DNA from 4 places in the Sedimentibacter sp. B4 genome. Region 4 is predicted to be linked to each of the others. Evidence: riboswitches for the same ligand, from Rfam matches in the RefSeq annotation. Region 4 holds a riboswitch; each other region holds the start of a gene.
What was found. A riboswitch is a leader RNA that binds a small molecule or an ion and turns the genes downstream of it on or off. The one in region 4 is predicted to bind cyclic di-GMP.
Positions count from the first base shown of each region.

Region 1: another riboswitch for cyclic di-GMP. It lies ahead of BN358_RS19810 (hypothetical protein); the one in region 4 lies ahead of BN358_RS14070 (methyl-accepting chemotaxis protein).
Region 2: another riboswitch for cyclic di-GMP. It lies ahead of BN358_RS08070 (sensor histidine kinase); the one in region 4 lies ahead of BN358_RS14070 (methyl-accepting chemotaxis protein).
Region 3: another riboswitch for cyclic di-GMP. It lies ahead of BN358_RS22270 (stalk domain-containing protein); the one in region 4 lies ahead of BN358_RS14070 (methyl-accepting chemotaxis protein).

Region 1 is NZ_CANG01000959.1:1,879-6,560, forward strand. It holds gene BN358_RS19805 (hypothetical protein) at 50-373, shown strand; gene BN358_RS19810 (hypothetical protein) at 588-1,910, opposite strand; cyclic di-GMP riboswitch class I at 2,002-2,084, opposite strand; gene BN358_RS19815 (Ldh family oxidoreductase) at 2,220-3,326, opposite strand; gene BN358_RS19820 (SWIM zinc finger domain-containing protein) at 3,593-4,387, shown strand; gene BN358_RS19825 (DEAD/DEAH box helicase) at 4,398-4,682, shown strand, end outside.
Region 2 is NZ_CANG01000038.1:200,324-205,005, forward strand. It holds gene BN358_RS08065 (response regulator transcription factor) at 1-247, opposite strand, end outside; gene BN358_RS08070 (sensor histidine kinase) at 244-1,938, opposite strand; cyclic di-GMP riboswitch class II at 2,003-2,086, opposite strand; tRNA gene BN358_RS08075 (tRNA-Ser) at 2,311-2,400, opposite strand; gene BN358_RS08080 (DegV family protein) at 2,563-3,435, opposite strand; gene BN358_RS08085 (NADPH-dependent FMN reductase) at 3,610-4,167, shown strand; gene BN358_RS08090 (HD domain-containing phosphohydrolase) at 4,191-4,682, opposite strand, start outside.
Region 3 is NZ_CANG01000036.1:27,013-31,694, forward strand. It holds gene BN358_RS06650 (sigma-54-dependent Fis family transcriptional regulator) at 1-651, opposite strand, end outside; gene BN358_RS06655 (DMT family transporter) at 809-1,714, shown strand; gene BN358_RS22270 (stalk domain-containing protein) at 1,833-2,723, opposite strand; cyclic di-GMP riboswitch class I at 2,823-2,906, opposite strand; gene BN358_RS06665 (D-2-hydroxyacid dehydrogenase) at 3,066-4,025, shown strand; gene tlp (small acid-soluble spore protein Tlp) at 4,071-4,301, opposite strand; gene BN358_RS06675 (radical SAM protein) at 4,480-4,682, opposite strand, start outside.
Region 4 is NZ_CANG01000903.1:49,324-54,005, reverse strand. It holds gene BN358_RS14085 (YitT family protein) at 1-492, shown strand, start outside; gene BN358_RS14080 (Crp/Fnr family transcriptional regulator) at 564-1,220, shown strand; gene BN358_RS14075 (GNAT family N-acetyltransferase) at 1,373-1,795, shown strand; cyclic di-GMP riboswitch class I at 1,856-1,939, shown strand; gene BN358_RS14070 (methyl-accepting chemotaxis protein) at 2,381-4,054, shown strand; gene BN358_RS14065 (Crp/Fnr family transcriptional regulator) at 4,090-4,682, opposite strand, start outside.

The DNA.
Region 1 (4,682 bases), on a different contig from region 4:
AGTTTTATGGGTATATCTTATTTAAATAAATACGTGAGGAGTGATTTTTATGCCAGAAGTATCCCCTAACAATAAGTTTTGGTTTAGAGGCGGCAAATTAAACCAGAAACGTCATATTGAAATGACTGAAGAAGAAAAAGTTCATGTGGCAAGTTGCGACGGAATTAAATCAGGACACCCGTGCAAAAATCCTGTATTCAGATGCACTGAATGCGGCAACTACGGATGCGATCAGACTGTGGTGGATAAATGCACAAAACAGGGTTTTAAAAATGACAAATGCCTCAACTGCGGAGCTCAGGGCAACCGCGTGCCAATTATGGAAGATGAACTCTCTAAATACATTGCAGAATGGGAAAGCAAGGATTATTGATACATAAATTTCGATATCATTTATTTGCATCTGCGGGAGAGCACAAGACTCTCCCCTCGTATTGATATCCGGATTCAACGCCAAATGCCTAATTATAAAAAAACCGCCATATTTGGCGGCAATTTCATAACAGTTATCGGATATTTAACTCTATCCCGATTGTCAAACAATTTCAGTTATATGGGATTCCCCTTGTATTCAATCCGACTTACTATTAAATTATATTGATTTCAACCAAGTCGCTTATTTCTGAATGAAGCTGACTGCGGTTGTTCAGAAAGTTCCTGTACTGTGCTTCCAGCATGTTTTGTTCCTTTTCAAATTTGTCCTTGAAATCAGAAACCAATTTAGAATAGGCCGTAAGATTGTTTTCAGCCTTGTTTGCACGGATTTGCTCTAAAGAAAGCTGCTGTTGCAGTTCGTTGATGTTTTTCACGTGCTGTGCTGCTTCATTTTCAAGAACTTCTATCTTTTTATAGATACTTTCAAGTTCTTCTTTGAATCCGTTTATTTTACTGCTTGAAGCCTTTGCCTTTTCAAGCTGCAGCTCCTGTTCTGCCCTCTCGGATATCTTTCTTTGTTCTTCAAGCTCAGTCATACTTTCTTTTACAGTTGCTTCCAAACTTGTGATTTTCTGTTTGGACATTTCAAGATACATCATCTGTTTTTCGTTTTTGGATTTTTCTGCTTCAAGCTGATTTTTAAGCTCCTGGCATAATTTATCTATTTGTGCATTGGAATCTTCCATTGATTTTGTTTTATTTTCCAGTTCAGTCAGCTTTGCAGCCATTACATTGCTGTTTTCTTCAAGTTCTGCTGCATATTCTCTTGATTGTATAAGTTCAGGTTCTAAGTCATTAAGCTTACTTTCAAGTTCCTTCTGCCTTACTTCATATTCATTAACTTGATTTGTTTTAATGCTCATTTCCGACAGCATTTTTTCAAGACTTGCTTTTTCATCTGTCAAAATGCTTATGTCTTCCATAAGGATTTCAATTTTTTCGTTTTCTTTTTCAATAATGTTCATTCTTGATTTCAACTGACTGTTGTTTTCTTCAAGTCTAGCTTTGTATTCCTCTGATTCCGAAATTGTGATTCTTGCTTCTGAAAGCATGTTTTCCAGCTCTTCACGTCCTTCTTTTATTTTAAGAATTTCGTTTTGTAATGCTTCTTTTTCCAAACTGAAGTTATCATTCATTGTCTTGATCAAAGCATCTTTATTTTTATTTTCTGCTATGAAAATATTAATCCTTTGCTTTGAATCATCCATATTTTCCTGTAGGCTCATATTTTCTTCAATTTGAACTTCAAGTTGTTTTTTCAGATTATAATTCAAATCCATATATTTTTTGTTTTCCTGCTCAAGCTTGTGAAACTTGTCCTCAATGTATTCAATATATTGAGAAACATCATCTTCGTTTAAGCCCCCGATCAGTTTAGGTCTGAATTGATGTTTGATTGATTCATAGTTCAATCTCTGCTGCAGTTCCTTCAAGTCATCCATACCGTTTCCGGTTAAAGTGTCAACTGTTGACATAAATCATTCCTCCTTATCAAAAACGATTTCCTTTAAGAAAAACAAAAGCTGTATGCCCAAGCATACAGCTGAATATGTCTATCCATCTCTCTTCGGCAACCTGGCAATCATAGTACTCACTTTAGACCCATGGCTTTGCGTCCTTGCCTTTCGACAAGTTTGCTATTATCGTATGGAAATATAATACTTCATTACTGTCAAAAATGCAACAATTATTATTGATTTTTTGGGAAAATTTTTGATATTTTTTAAAATAGCTGTATGCTTTGCAAGAACTAAATCCTTCACAAGAAACACATACACTTTTTATCATTCAAAGGGAAATGTTATATTGATATTGAGTTCATCTCTTACTTTAACCAGGTCTTTCTGCACAGATATTCCCAGGGGCACTCCCTTGCCTTTTCTTTCAAGCCAGCTTAAATATTCCTTTTCACCTGCAGTGTATATTCTGTCTTGGTTTTTGGCTTTTTTTGAACCGCGAAGTTCTCTTAATATTTCACCTGCCGTATGTTTAAACTCCTCTGCTCCCAGGAATGCTTCCGTGTCTATGGCTATGAAAAAATGACCAAGATGATATGGAATTTTCCCACCGTCTTCATTTGTGCCATTCAACATCCTTAAAAAACTTCCTGCCTGCAGGGCAGCTGAAAGTATTTCTACAACCGTGGCATATCCGTATCCCTTGTGCCCTCCAGTGTCTTCTCCTATACCGCCAAGTGGAGCAAGTGCTGCTTTCCCGCTTGTGAGGTCCGATAAAATCTGCATGCTGTTTGTCATGGGAAGACCGTCCTGGTCTATTACGGCACCTTTTGGCGTTTCCATACCGTTCCTGGCATAATATTCTATTTTTCCTCTTTGTGTAATGCTTGTGGCACAGTCAAGAACAAAAGGGAAATCCTCATCGGTGGGCATGGCAAATGTTATGGGATTTGTTCCAAGCATGTTTTCAACTCCGAATGTGGGAGCAATAGATGGCCGCGCATTGGTTCCAGTTATTCCTATCATGTTTTGTTTTGCTGCCATCATGGCATAATACCCTGCTATGCCATAATGGGTTGAATTTCTTGCAGCAACCATTCCCATTCCGTACTTTTTTGCTTTTTCAATTGCCATGTTCATTGATTTATATCCAACTATCATTCCCATTCCATCATGACCGTCAACAACAGATGTAGTTGCAGTTTCCTTTATAACTTCAAATAAGGTTACAGGGCTTTGAATTCCTTCTTTTATTCTGTCTATATATATTGTCTTGAAGCGGTTGCAGCCATGACTTTCAATTCCTCTCCTGTCGCTTTCCATCAGCACATCGGCGCATATTTTTGCTTCATCTGCAGGCACACCTACAGCTTCAAAAGCTCTTTCCATAAAGTTTCCTATGAGTTCCCATGAAACATATGTTATGTTCCCCATACTGCCTCCTCTAATTATTATTTAAAATGTCTTATGTCATATTTACATCAAAAAACCGCGCAGAAAAATTCTGATATTTGCATAGTTTAATTCCGGGCATCCGGTTTAATTAAGATATACTTATATATACCCAAAAATATGACCCGCAAAAAAGTTTTTATGGTTAAGAAAGAACAAATATTTTTTCTGCGTTGTCTTATTTAATCTGTGTGATATAATAAATAAACGGACAAAATGCAGAATAATAATAAAAAACCGGAGATTAAATGGAAAAAATCAATTTCAACCTAGATGATATAAAAAACTGCTCTGCAAATGAATCATCATTCAAAAAAGGAGCAGCCTACTACAGGGAAAACCACGTTGGAAAATTCAGTTCCGAAAGAGTATACAACCAGGAAACAGTGGGATTTTACCTGAAGTATTCCACAAGGGTAAGAGGCACCGGAACTTCTTCCTATGAAACTTCTGTTTCAATTGATAACGAAGGAGACATTGCTGATTTTGCCTGTAATTGTGTTGCATTCAAGGAAAATCACGGTGCGTGCAAACACATTGCAGCAGCCATGATGAAAATTTACTACAGCTACGATTTGAAGACAGTTTCTTCAAGAAATGTTGTATTCAAGGAAAATCAAAATCAGTCACCGGTTCGAAACTACCCTCTTGAAGATTTGATAAAAGTTTACGAGAACAAAATAAAAGAAAGCGTGAAAATTGAACAAAAAGAAGGAACGGTAAGTCTTACGCCAATAATCAACATAACAGGCAAAGATGAAATAGGAATAGAATTCACAATTGGAGATAAGAGACAGTACGTTGTGAAAGATGCCTATGAACTGGCAAGCTGTATAAAACATTCAACACTTGTTTCTTACGGGAAAAACCTGGAGTTCAACCATGAACTGAGCGGTTTTGAAAAAGAGTCTATTCCCCTGGCACTGTTCCTGAGGGATGAAGCAGATACATACACACAGGTTGTAGCCAAGACTGTAAGTGCATACAGTGCCTATACTACAAGCGGTCGTGCCTTTAAAATATTTCCTTATTCATTTGACTAGTTTTTTTGACTTGTTCGAAAATAACACTGTTGAATGTCACGGCTACAAGTACGAGTTCAAGGAAATAACATTTGTAAACAAAGACCCCGAGGCTGTTTTTTACATATCCGAAGATCCCTTGACTGGTCAGTACAATCTTACAACAAACCTGTACATATCTTTTATAACAAATTCCAAGGACTTCACATATGTAATAGTTGAAGACAAAATCTACAGATGCTCAAGAGAGTTTGCGGCTGAAGTTCTCCCGGCAGTAAACAAAATAATGATGCAGCCTTTAAAAACAATAGTTCTT
Region 2 (4,682 bases), on a different contig from region 4:
ATGAAGTAAATATTAAAAATTTAGTAGTTGTTCCCTTAACTTTAGATCTTTTAATTATTTCCAATCCATCTTCCTTGCCTAAATTTAAATCAACTATAGCTAAATTTGGTTTTTTAGAATTAATTAATGAAAGTGCTTCATCTATGCACGAGGCTTCCATTACCACATCAATATCTTCATCACAAGAAAGTGTTGTTGAAATTCCTTTTCTCACCAATGGATGATCATCTACAACCAGTACGTTCATATTGCAGCTTCTCCTTTCAATAGCATATTAGGAAATGTAATTGTCAATTTAGTTCCATTCATACTTTCAATATTTATTTCTCCATGTAAAATTTTCGATAACTGATGAAGATTTTGTAAGCCTAATCCACTTGTTGAACTCGGTATCATCTCTTTTGTATCGAAACCTACTCCGTCATCAATTATGCTGAGAAGTGTTCTTTCAGCAGAAATATCCAATATAATTTCAATATTTCTTGCTTTTCCATGTCGAACTGCATTTCCTAATCCTTCACATATCATTCTATATAGTGCTTTCTTTTGTTCTGTTGTAAGAATTTCCAAACTTCCATAAATGCTGAATGGAATAGTGACATTATTAAATTTTTTTATGTCATCAACATATCTTTTTATGTCTGCACTAAAACTGCTGCTTCCCGTCTTCTTCCAGCTAAGACCATATATTTTATCTCTAAGTTCTTTCATTGTTAAATCAATAGTATTTCTGTAAACATTTAAATCTTCTTCAATATCTTTTATTTTACAAGAATTTAAATTTTTTATTGTTGAAAACATTCCACAGGATAAACTGAAGAGTCTTTGTAACACGCTGTCATGTATCTCATTGGCTATTCTATTTTGTTCTTCTGAAATAAGCAATCTTTCATTAACTTCTTCTAAAGTTAATCGTTCAAATGCATTAGACAGAAGTTCAGATAAAAATTGCAGCTGATAAGCACTGTTTTCATAAATTATACTTTCTTGATTTGTTGTAATTTCCATCCCTAGCAAACCATATGTTGAATAGTTGTTTCCAACATGCATAATTAAAAAATTAGCATCACACAGACATAACTCATATGGAACATTAAATTCAATATTGTCCATGTCTTTTAATATATGTTCTTCAATTGAGCGTAAATTATGGTAATTCTCATCAGATGAAAGTATTTTGCTATATTCAGCTGTTATGTCATAGTAAAAAACAACATTTGTTTTAGTAATTCTTTTAATGTGATCAAATGAAAGTTTTATTATTCCTTCTCTATTTCCTTGATTAGCTAAAATACTTACTGATTGATATAATTCCTTAATATGATCTAGGGATTCAAGTATCCTGACATTTGCTATTTTTAGCTGAATATTAGTTTCTTCAAGATTTTTGCTTGTTTCTTTAGTCTTATTAATGGAAATTACTATAACTTGAAAAGCAACAACTATCATAATAAAACTTAATAAAAGATTGGAGTCTTTAATTATAGATTCCGGAACGTATGTGCTATTATTTGTAAAATATTTCATAATTATTCCATAACATAAAAGGTATATTAAAAAAATCACCCAGCCAAAACCCTTTTTCAAAAATACAACGCTTATTAAAATTGTATTTAAACTATACCAAATGAATGGGCTGTTAATTCCACCCGTCGGCACCAAAAGCAATGTATTTCCCACAATTTCAATAACAAGTAAAATTTTAATGCTTTTTTGCGACTTTTCGTATATTGGGTACAAGTAAGATAAAATCACCGATGAAACAAAAATACACCCAATAATGACAATTTTTCTTATAAAGTCATGTCCTTGATTATTTAAAAAATAAAAAACAGATGTTATAATAAACGATATAAATCTATAAGAAACCAATATCTTTGATTCATCTGACTTATCCTTAAAAAAAGTTAAACTATTTTTTAATAATTTTGTATTCAATACAATCACCTTATAAAAGATATTTATTCTTTGCTGATTTATTTTGAACATAATAAAACCAACTAAATTAGTTGGCCGGTTGCACCACTTGCTCCATATGTCCCAGGTGCCCAGTTTTAGAACATACATCACAGCATCGCAATAATATTTTTTATTATAGCAACTGTGATATTTACAAATTGTCGTAATATGTTATTTAAGTTCAACTTATTAAATTTTAAAAAATAATTGGGGTATAATTTTAGCTTCTTTTACAACATTTTGTCGAAATACATCTAAAGAATAAAGCTTTTACAACAATATTTCCTAAAAACAAAAACCCGCCTCCTAAAGGATTGCGGGTATTTTACATTATATTATTTAATTTCATTTTGGCGGAGAAAGGGGGATTCGAACCCCCGATACAGTTTCCCGTATACACGCTTTCCAGGCGTGCTCCTTAAACCACTCGGACATCTCTCCACAGTGCCTTTCAGCAAAAGTAATTATATCCTAAACCATTGCCATATGTCAATGGTTTTTTAAGGTAAACAAGATGAGATCCTTCACTGTCGTTAGTATGACAGCATAATGGTTTGTCAAAAGTCTGAGAGAGCCATAGCTCTCTCGATTTACTTCCTATGCTTATCTCTTTGTTCCGAAGAAGAACAAAGTTATTCCACCCTGGCCCAGGTGCGAACCAATTATGGGACCTATGTCGTTGATAATTATTTCTTTTACACTGAAATTTTCTCTGACCATTTTAGCCAGATATTCTGCATCTTCCAGACAGTCGCAGTGGCCGATGAAAATGGTCTGTCCTTCCGGGTTCACGCATGTTTCTGTCATTTTGTCAAGAAGTGCTCCCAGAGATTTTTTTCTTCCCCTTACATTGTCAACAGCCATAAGCATTCCGTCATCGTCCACGTGAAGAATTGGCTTCACATTCAATGCAGTTCCTATGGTTGCTTTTACAGCGCTGATTCTTCCACCTCTTTTTAAGTGGTTAAGATCATCAACAGTGAACCAGTGGCATGTGTGCGGAATATTTTCAATTACCCAATCATGAACCTGATCCAGTGAATATCCGTCTCTTTTCAATTTTGCAGCAGAATATACCAACAGCCCTTGTCCTATGTTGGCGCTTTTGGTGTCTACACATTTTATAACTGATTCAGGATATTTTTCTTTAAGTTCTTCGGAAGCAATGAGAGATGCCTGGTAAGTGCCGCTTAGTCCTGATGAAAAACCAAGGTACAATATGTCATTTCCTTTTTCCAGTTCAGGTGAAAAATGCTCTTCAAATGTTTTTGAATTCACAAGAGCTGTTGTTGAACGCTCTCCATTTTTCAGTCTTTCATAAAAAACCTTTATATCCAGCTCCCTGTGGTCAGGATAATCCACATAACTTTCATTTTCAAAACCAAAAACCATGGGTATAACCTTAATGTCTAGTTCTTCAATTATATCAATCGGAAGGTCTGCAGTTGATTCTGTAAAAATTACATAATTTCTCATGTTTATATTCCCCTTCTGTATTCGCATTTTAAGTATCAGGATAATATTAGCATATTGTAATATTATTTTCAACAGATAAAAATTAATGTTTCGTTCTTGTTATTTCAGGGTATCTATACAACATAAGTAGTATAAAACTTAAATAAGATAACATATATAATTCAGGAGGAATAAATGAATAAAATAGGTATAATTTTAGGAAGCACAAAACCTGGACGCAACGGTGAAGCTGTTGCAAAGTGGGTTTATGATATAGCAAAGAAACGTGAGGATGCTCAGTTTGAACTGGTGGATATAAAGGATTATGATCTTCCGCTTTATGACGAGCCATATCCTGCAATGATGCAGCAGTATACAAAGGACCACACAAAAAAATGGTCTGCAAAAATCAAGGAATTTGATGGTTTTGTGTTTGTTACTGCTGAATACAACCACAGCATTCCAGGGGCATTGAAAAATGCAATAGACTTTTTGTCAGTTGAATGGAACAACAAAGCCTGCGGAATAGTCAGCTACGGAAGTGCAGGAGGTGCCAGAGCAGCCGAACATTTAAGGCAGGTTGCAGCTGAACTTCAAATGGCAGATGTAAGAGCCCAGGTAATGCTTTCATTGTTCACAGACTTTGAAAACATGAGCGTGTTTAAACCGGATCCACGCCATGAAACTTCAGTCAATGATGTTTTAAACCAGGTAATAGCCTGGAGCGGTGCTTTAAAAACTTTAAGAAAATAAAATATAAATCAGGCAAGCTTAGTTCAAGCTTGCCTGTTGCTTTCAAAACTCATGTATAAATCGTAAAATTCTGTCTTGTGACGTATGAAAGAATCAATGATTTCCGGATCAAAATGACTTCCTCTTTCATCTACCATATAGTTGAAACTTTCATCAAAAGAAAATTGCTTCTTGTATGGACGCTTGCTTGTGAGAGCATCAAATACATCTGCAACTGCAACAATTCTTGCGCTTAATGGAATGTCTCTTCCTGATTTGTGTCCAGGATACCCTGTTCCATTCCATTTTTCGTGATGTCCTTCCACAATCTCTATACCCATCTGAAACATGCTGTAACTTAATTTAGCAATGTTGCTTTCTGCACTTCTTAAAACCTCGACACCATAAGCAACATGTCTTTTCATTTCATCATATTCTTCAGCTGTAAGTCTTCCGGGCTTTAGCAAAATTCCATCCTTCACTCCAACTTTTCCTATATCATGCATTGGGCTGAATCGCTCAATATTCTTTAAAAA
Region 3 (4,682 bases), on a different contig from region 4:
CATTTGGAGCATTTGCATAGATTCATTGCTTGTTTTTCTGCTCTCATCAATCTCTCTTGAAATTTCAACTATATCTCTTATGTAGTCTGTAACCAGGCTGTCTTTTAAGAATTTGTCCACATCAAGAATTCTGGTTATTTCATGAATAGTCTCTACATCTAGAATTCTTGACCCTATGTCAATAAGCTTATCAGGCTTGTAAGGAGCTAGCTGACCTTCTCCCGGAGTTATTGCTGTTTGCAGTTGAGGAAAAGATGAACACCCTGGATAGTAAGCATTGTATCTTACATGGTCTAATCCAAGTTCATAAAGCTGTTCAATTGCTTCTTTTGTTGATTCATAGCTGTCGTTTATGAACAAAACATCCTCATCATATTCAATGCTTATGATTTCTTTGATATTTTTGTGATCAATAACCCTTTTGGCAACTAAGGTGGGCACACTGCTGTCTATATATCTTGAAGCTCTTATTAAAAAATGTGCACTTGTAAATAAAATTAAATCAGCATCTGCCTTCTTGGATTTCATCTCAGAAATCAACATGTTTTCTACCCTTACATATTTTCCCAAAAGCTGGTTAAGCTGATTAAGTATTCTAAGACCGGTATTTCTTCCTTCGCTTACAACCAATATCTTCTTAATTTTTATCACACCTTTGCATTTTTTTGTAATTATATCACGACCATATTTAAAGAACAACCGAAATTGCCGCAGCACGTTCATATTAAAATAGGCTGGTATTTTAATCCTCTTCATGTTAATATGTTTATATAGAATTGTTTTATATTATATAGCAGGGAGAATATTTATGAAGACAAAAGAAGTGAAATCAGTATTTATACTGCTCTTGACAGCAGCAATATGGGGATTTGCATTTGTTGCACAAAGAGTGGGAATGCAGCACGTCGGCGCCTTTACATTCAATGGTGTGAGATTTGCCTTAGGAAGCATATCTTTGCTGCCTGTAATATATTTTTTCAACAGGAAAAACAAAGAACAACAAAAGGAAGAAGCAGACTTAAAAACAACGGTGAAATCAGGGTTAATAGCAGGAAGTGTATTGTTCATTGCAGCTTCCTTGCAGCAAATAGGACTCATTTACACCACAGCCGGCAAGGCCGGATTCATAACAAGCCTTTACATAGTCCTTGTACCAATAATAGGAATATTGTTCAAGCAAAAAACTCACATGAAGACATGGATTGGTGCTTTAACTGCAGCTATAGGACTTTATTTTTTAAGCATCAATGAAAGCTTTACAATTGAGTTTGGAGATTTTTTAGAAATTATAGGAGCCGTATTCTGGGCATGCCACATACTTCTGATTGACAGATTTGTTAAAAATGTCGATGCCATAAAACTTTCAAGCATTCAATTCGCCACATGTGCAGTATTAAGCATGATTACTGCATTTATAACAGAAGATGTCAATGCTGCAGGAATTTCAAGTGCTCTTGTGCCAATTCTTTACGGCGGCATTATGTCAGCAGGAGTAGCGTACACTTTGCAGGCAGTGGGACAAAAATATGCAAAACCGTCACATGCAGCTATTGCTCTTAGCATGGAGTCAGTGTTTGCAGCCATAGGAGGAATAGTACTTCTTGCTGAAAGGATGTCTCCAAGAGGTTACTTAGGATGTGCCTTGATGCTTTTAGGAATGCTTATTGCACAGTCTGAAAATTTTGGCAAAGAAAATCCCGGAGAAGCCAGTTAAACTGAACTAATGAATCCAAAAGGCACAGCTTATTTAGTAGTGCCTTTTTTATTCTGTCAGTAAAATTTACAAAGCAAAGGACTGTTGCATTATGCAGCAGCCCTTAAGAGGAGGAGTATTAATCAATATTGATTGTTTGAGTTTCCTGGTCCCATACAACTGAAAGTTCTAATTGTTCAGCAATGAATCTTAGAGGAACCATTGTTCTGTTGTTCATTATTTCAGCCGGAACGTCTATTTCAACTGTTTCTTCATTTACTGTAACTGTTCCTTCAGCCAGAGAAAATACAATTACTTTTCCGTCTTTTGTTATGGTGACAATTTTTTCTACGTCATCATACTCTACTTTTGCTCCCAAGGCTTCTGATACAGCTCTCACAGGAATCAATGTTCTTCCTTCTTTAATTACAGGAGGTGTGTCAAATTTAGCATTACCTTTTTTGAACAAAACATTTTCTACAGAAATGACATCAACATTCTCAATGCTGTCAAATCTTAAAGAAACTTCTTTTAAGGCCTCAAGCTCTTCTTGAGTATATTTGTTTCTCACTATTTCCTGCATTTCTTGTATTTTTACCTTCATTTGAACTTTATATTCGTTCATTTCTAATTTTTTTGCTTCAAGCTGCAACTTAATTTCTGCAATTGCTGCTTCGTCCCCAAGTGCTTCGGCTGCTTCAAGGCTTGTATCAAGTGCTTCGAGTTCATCTTCGATTCCGTCTTTTAGTGCCTCAATTTCGTCCTTTTCAGCTTCAACAGCCGCTTTTGCCTCTTTCCATACTTTGCTGTTTCCCTTGCCCTTACCGTTTCCTTCTTCAACTACTTCTTCTTCATCTTCGATGTCTTCATCAGTTTCAACATCTGCGTCTTGATCAACCTCAGAACTTACCTGAGTTTCATCTGTTGTGTTGTTTGTTTCACCATCAAGATCTTCCCCAAAAGCTACAGTTGGAAAAACTAATGTCATTAGAAGTGCCAAAATCAATGCAATTTTGTTAATGCTTTTCATTTAATCTAGATCTCCTTTTTCCCACAGGGTAATTTTTGGACAAAAAAAGCTCTGAATGGGTCGCCAAACAGAGCCAATACTTTTATATGTATTAACAATTTTGGTAACCCGGCTGCCTTGGTATGTACCTTAAGGCCCGTGGCTTTGCGTCCCCGGCTTTCACCGGGTTTGCCTTTATCAGTTCGCTAATTTATTCCATGGTAAAATTATATTCCTATATATAAATTTTGTCAATCAAAATAATTCTTTCCTGTAAAATCAATTGCACATGGAATAAATATCTGATAAAATTTCCTTAATGAAATATCAATACTACTGCACAGCAGATTACCTGGAGATAATATGAAAATAGTAATTTTAGATGGATATACTTTAAACCCCGGAGACTTGTCATGGGATAAACTAAAAAATCTTGGCGATGTTGAAATTTATGACAGAACTCCTGCTGAGCTCACTGTTGAAAGAATCAAAGATGCAGACATAGTTCTTACAAACAAATCACCTATTTCAAAAAAAGATATGGAACAATGCAAAAATCTTAAATTCATAAGTGTTCTTGCAACTGGTTACAACATAGTTGAAACAGCTTACGCAAAGGAAAGAAACATTGTGGTTTCAAACATTCCCACATACGGTACTGCTTCTGTTGGACAGTTTACCATTGCACTTCTTTTAGAAATCTGCCACCACATAGGGGAACATTCAAGGTCCGTAAAAAACGGAGACTGGGCAGAATGCAAGGACTGGACATACTGGAACTATCCTCTCATCGAGCTTGAGGGAAAGACAATGGGAATAATAGGCTATGGAAAAATTGGGCAGAAAACCGGACAAATCGCCCAGGCTATGGGAATGAAAGTTCTTGCAAATGCTAGTCATCCTAACCCAGCTCTTGAAAGCGATACATGCAGGTATGTTGATATTGATGAGCTCATGGAAAATTCAGACGTCGTTGTACTACACTGCCCTTTGACGCCTTCAACAAGTGGAATAATAAACAAAAATAATATTGCCAAAATGAAGGATGGTGTCATTATAATAAACGATTCAAGAGGACCGCTTATTGTGGAAGAAGATTTAAGAGATGCACTTAACAGCGGAAAGGTTGCCTACGCAGCATGTGATGTTGTTTCAACAGAACCCATAAGAACTGACAATCCGCTTCTATCTGCTAAAAACATAATTATAACACCACATATTGCATGGGCTCCAATTGAAGCAAGAAAAAGACTTATGGATTATACTATAGAAAATATTCAAAAGTTCATTGAAGGAAATCCCGTCAATGTTGTAAACAAATGATTGTAGGGGATGATAGGGGCGGACCTCGTGTCCGCCCGAAAGAGATTATTTATATCCGTTTTTCTTGTCTATTGCTTCATCCCTTATTTCTTCTTTCATATTTTTGAGAGATTGTTCTCTTCTCATATTTTTATCAGCCAAATCCTGTCTTTCTTTTTCGTTGTCAACTTTTTTCATAAGATCTTTTGTTTCTCTGTAGTTGACTATTGTGTTGTCTATCATGTTTTGAATTCTGTCAACATTGTCTCTTCTGTCATCTGGTTTTGGGTTATTCATATTTTTCTCCTTTTCATAATAGTCCCTGAATTATTATTTCTTAGTTCATTGTAATTATTCCGGCGAAATTTTACAGAATTCCTATTTAAGCACAATAAAAGCCGGAAATTCCAGCTCAAATTATTGATTAACCCTGATGTTATCATCAACCTAAGCTGGAAATCAGACTCATTAAATGTTACAGTGTATCATATTCAAGCGGTATGAAATTACCGCTTTCACGGAGTCTTTTTAGTCTTTTAACCAGCTCTTCCTTGTCCTTGTTGAGTATTCCTGCCTGGTTAACATGGTTTGAAACGTGGTTTGCTCTGAATATGCAGTCCTCAAGCTCCATGTTTTCAAGCATTATTATGTTTTCATCAAGCACTTCAAGAGGTGTCA
Region 4 (4,682 bases):
ATAATATTGTTGAGAAAAGATTATAAAGTAAGAAACTTGTTGCAGATTGTTCCGACTTTTATTCTTGGCACTTTCATAACATATACCAGCACAAAATATTTGTTGTTTTGGTTGCCAGCTCCTGGCAATTACGTAATGCAACTTGTATATTTGGCAATAAGTATAGTGGTTATCGGTATCGGTGTTTCCGGATTCCTTATTCCAAACATCATGCCTCTTCCGGCAGAAGGTCTTTGCGCTGCTATTGTGCAGGTGAGCAAGGATAAAATAAAGTTTGGTAATGCTAAGGTTGGAGTTGACACAGGCATGGTTTTAATATCAGCACTTTTGTCTCTTGTATTTTTAGGGTCATTGAAGACAGTAAGAGAAGGAACAATTTTAGCTGCATTGCTTGTTGGAAAAGTTGTCGGTTTTATTATGAAAAACTATAAACCGAGAATCGTTGAATGGTTAGACAAAGGTGAGGTAGAAGAAGAGAACAAAGCTGTTTAAGTTGCTTGTATAGTTTGTAAGTTTGAATTATAATAAATTATTATAATTCAAACTTATATTGGAGGTATTTTATGTTAATTGAAAACTCTCACATATATACTTACATTAAAGAATGTTTAGATAATATTCCTGTTTTGACTTTGAAAAAGGGAACATGTTTTTCAAGGGCAGAAAATATAGATAATCAAATTTATTATATTCTAGAGGGTACAGTTAAAATAGAAAGTTATTCTGACTTGGGCAAAAAAGTACTTTTAGATGTCATTTCAGAAAATGAGTTTGCCGGACAGATCAGTTATTTTAGAAAGCATAATTTTTATGGCAATAATATTGCCGTGACTGATGTTGTACTGCTGTGCCTGAATACTGATATGATGAACGTGTTAATGAAAAATTCAGAATTTTCTACTTTCTTTTATTTTAAGACCAGCAGCAGGGTTTATGTAATGTATAAAAAAATGCTCATGAGCAATTTGTTTTCTCAGTGCGAGCTTGTATCCTACTATGTCCTGGAGAATTCATGCAATTGCAAATTTATCTATAAAAGCATTTATGACATATGTGACAACTTGAATATTAGCAGAAGAAGTTTATATAACATCTTAAATAAGTTTGAATCTGAAGGCATTATTGAAAAATTAGATAATGGTCCATATAAGATTATAAATGAAAAATACTTGAAGGATAAATCTGATAGAGTTAAAAGGTTTTCAGAAAACAACTATTAGTAATGGATGTAAAACAGTTGCTTTTATATTAATGTGGTTCAAAAAATGTTTTTAATTAGTTATGATTAATACCGGACTGTCAAATTACTCATTGTGGATTGGCAGTCTTGTTTATTAATTTAGGTAAAAGCATAAATTATAGGGAGGATAAAATGGAGGTCGCTTTACAATTAAATTGTTCGAATATTGATTTTAATAATGTTTGTGAAATTTTAAAACGAGTTGGCATGGGGTATTTTGATGGTGAGGTTCATAAAAAAGCATTTGAGAACAGCCACAGTGTTGTGTTTGCTTTCCATGAGGAACAAATGATAGGGTTTGGTCGGGCTATTTCAGACGGAGCTTATGAAGCTGCAGTTTATGATATAGCGGTAGTACCTGAATATCAGGGGAATGGTGTAGGTAAATTAATTATGGAGAGCATCATACAACGTCTTTCTCATTGTAACATAATACTATTTGCATCTCCAGGAAAAGAACCGTTTTATCAAAAGTTAAATTTCAGGAAATTGAAAACAGGAATGGCAATATTCGGTAAAGAAGAGCAAATGCATTCAGCAGGATTTACTGAATAATGTTGACTTTATATTCATCTAAGCTTAATATATAAGAACAATGTGAAAGTAATAAAAACAAAATTGAAAAGGCAAAACCATTGAAAAGTGGTGACGCAAAGCCGTGAGTCTAAAGCTTAATGCCATGATTGTCAGGTTGCCAAATTAGTAATGCTATTTTTATAGTTTTATTTTTTATAGGCAACAATGTTGCCTATTTTTTTATTATATTGGAAAATGCTGTGCAATTATACATAAAACCTTGTAAGTATTGTTACGTACTGCCGTTAAGGAGTTACAGTGAGGGGACACAATTTCTTTGTGGTAGTGGCGCAGCAAAATTTTGTGCGTTGAAGATATCTTTACACTTTTCAGTTGATTTATTATTTGCACAAATTCAATGAGATGAGATAATAGGAGGTAAAATTATAGTATAAGGATTCCATATGACCCAAAAGATATAAAAGTCTAAAATTGAATAACAAAAGTGAAGCAAGTATGCTAACGGAATTGGGAAATCTGTTTATAGTACGTAAATTATTTCTACAGGAAAATGTGAAAGAAATTTATGAGCTAGCTAAATTAAATCAACTTAGGAGAGTTTACATGAAGCTTAAAATTAGAAAAGATTTGTCAATTAGAGGAAGACTGCTGCTTGGGTTCGGCATAATAACTGTAATTCTTGCATTTATTGGTTTGCTTTCAATTTCTGCACTGGGAAATATAGATGAAAGTACAACTATTATTGCTGAAAACAGTCTGCCCAGCGTAATGTATTCAAGTGAAATGAACACAGCCGTTTCAGATTTCAGAATATATGAATTAGGTCATGTTTTATCGGAAGAAAAATCTGAACTTGCTCAATATGAAGAAAAAATGAATTCAAAGAACATTGAAATAAATAATTATATTGATTTGTACAACGGTTTAATCAGCAATGACACAGACAGGGCACTTTTAGAATCTATAAAATCAAAATGGAATGAATATTTGAAAATAAATGAAGAGATTGTTGCATTAAGCAATGGTCAAAAGTCAGAAGAAGCTGAAGTACTGGCAAAAGGAAACTCAAGAGTAGTATTTGACGAAGTATCAGCTATGTTGGTTGAATTGGCAGAATTTAATCAGCAAAATGCAGATTTGGAAAATCAGAATGCTGATAAACTTTATTCGTTTACAAGCACTATTTTAATAATAGTAGTTATAATTTCTATTATTATCAGTATAGTATTAAGCCTTGCAATTACTAAAGGTATAGTAAATCCAATAAACAATCTTGTTGAAGTTTCAGATGAATTGGCAATTGGAAATGTAAATGTAAATGTTAGTACAAATTCAAATGATGAAATAGGAAGACTCATGAAAGCCTTTGAAAGGATGATTGAAAACATCCGTTCTCAAGCTTTGACAGCGCAAAGCATTGCAGAGGGAGATTTGACTATAAATGTGGAAGCCAGATCGGATAAAGATATACTTGGAATTAAGCTTGCTGAAATGGTTGCAAATAACAATGCTATTCTATCAAACATCAGTGTTGCTTCTGAAGAAGTGGCAGCTGGTGCAAGCCAGATATCTGAATCAAGCATTATGCTGTCACAGGGAGCAACAGAACAAGCAAGCTCCATAGAAGAATTGACAGCATCTCTAGAAGAAATTTCTGCTCAGACGTCTATGAGTGCTAAAAATGCCAATAAAGCAAATGAATTTGCAGAAAAAGCTAAATTTACTGCAGAAAGCGGCAATCAGCAAATGAAGGAAATGCTTAATGCCATGGATGAAATTAATAGTTCATCAACAAATATATCAAAAATTATAAAGGTGATTGATGACATAGCTTTCCAAACAAATATACTTGCTCTTAATGCGGCTGTAGAAGCTGCACGAGCTGGACAGCATGGCAAGGGGTTTGCGGTGGTTGCAGAGGAAGTAAGAAATCTTGCTGCACGATCTGCCAGTGCCGCTAAAGAAACAACGGAAATGATCGAAAATTCCATTAAAAAATCACAGGTTGGAACTAATATAGCACAAAATACAGCAAAAGCCCTGGATGAAATTGTTGAAGAGGTTGAAAAAGTAGCAAATTTAGTTAATGATATAGCAACATCATCAAACGAACAAGCAGCAGGTCTTGAGCAAATTAATATTGGTATTATGCAGGTGTCACAGGTTGTACAGGCAAATTCAGCAACATCTGAAGAAGGTGCTGCTGCAAGCGAAGAGCTGACAAGTCAGGCACAAATGTTAAAAGAGATGGTAGGAAAGTACAAACTTAAAAAGTAAAAACAAAAAGATTTGCGATGAACGCAAATCTTTTTTCATATGAAGTGTTTCATAGACTCAATGTCTTTTATGTAAATGTAATTTGAATTATATTCCACCAGGCCATCATTTCTCATTTTGTTGAGTTCTCTTGAAAGGGAAGAACGCTGAACTCCCAGTTTTTCAGCCAGGTCCTTTTTCGTCATGTTCAATTTAACATTTGTGCTTCCCTGGGAGAATGATTCAATAAGCAGGAAATCAATGATTAACTGTCTAATCGTCTTCATGGTCAGGGATTTTATTTTGTTTGAAAGGATAAGTGTCTTGCTTGACAGTGACATGAGAAAACTCTTTAAAAAGCATTCATTTTTTTGACAAAGCGCCAGTACAAGAGAACTTTTCATGTGAAGCAAAGTGCAGTCGGTCTTTGCTGTAATTGTCATGGGATAGTTGCTGCTGGCTGAAAAAAGAAGGTTTTCTCCCAAAACGTCTCCGCTCATAAAATCACTGATTGTAAGTATTTTACCGTCCTGGTCGATTTTTTGTATTGTTATGATTCCATTTAATATTACGTCTAGGCTCTCACATTTTTCATTTTGCAGATATATGATGGAATTTTTTTCGTAATCTTTCACGGTATAATAACGTT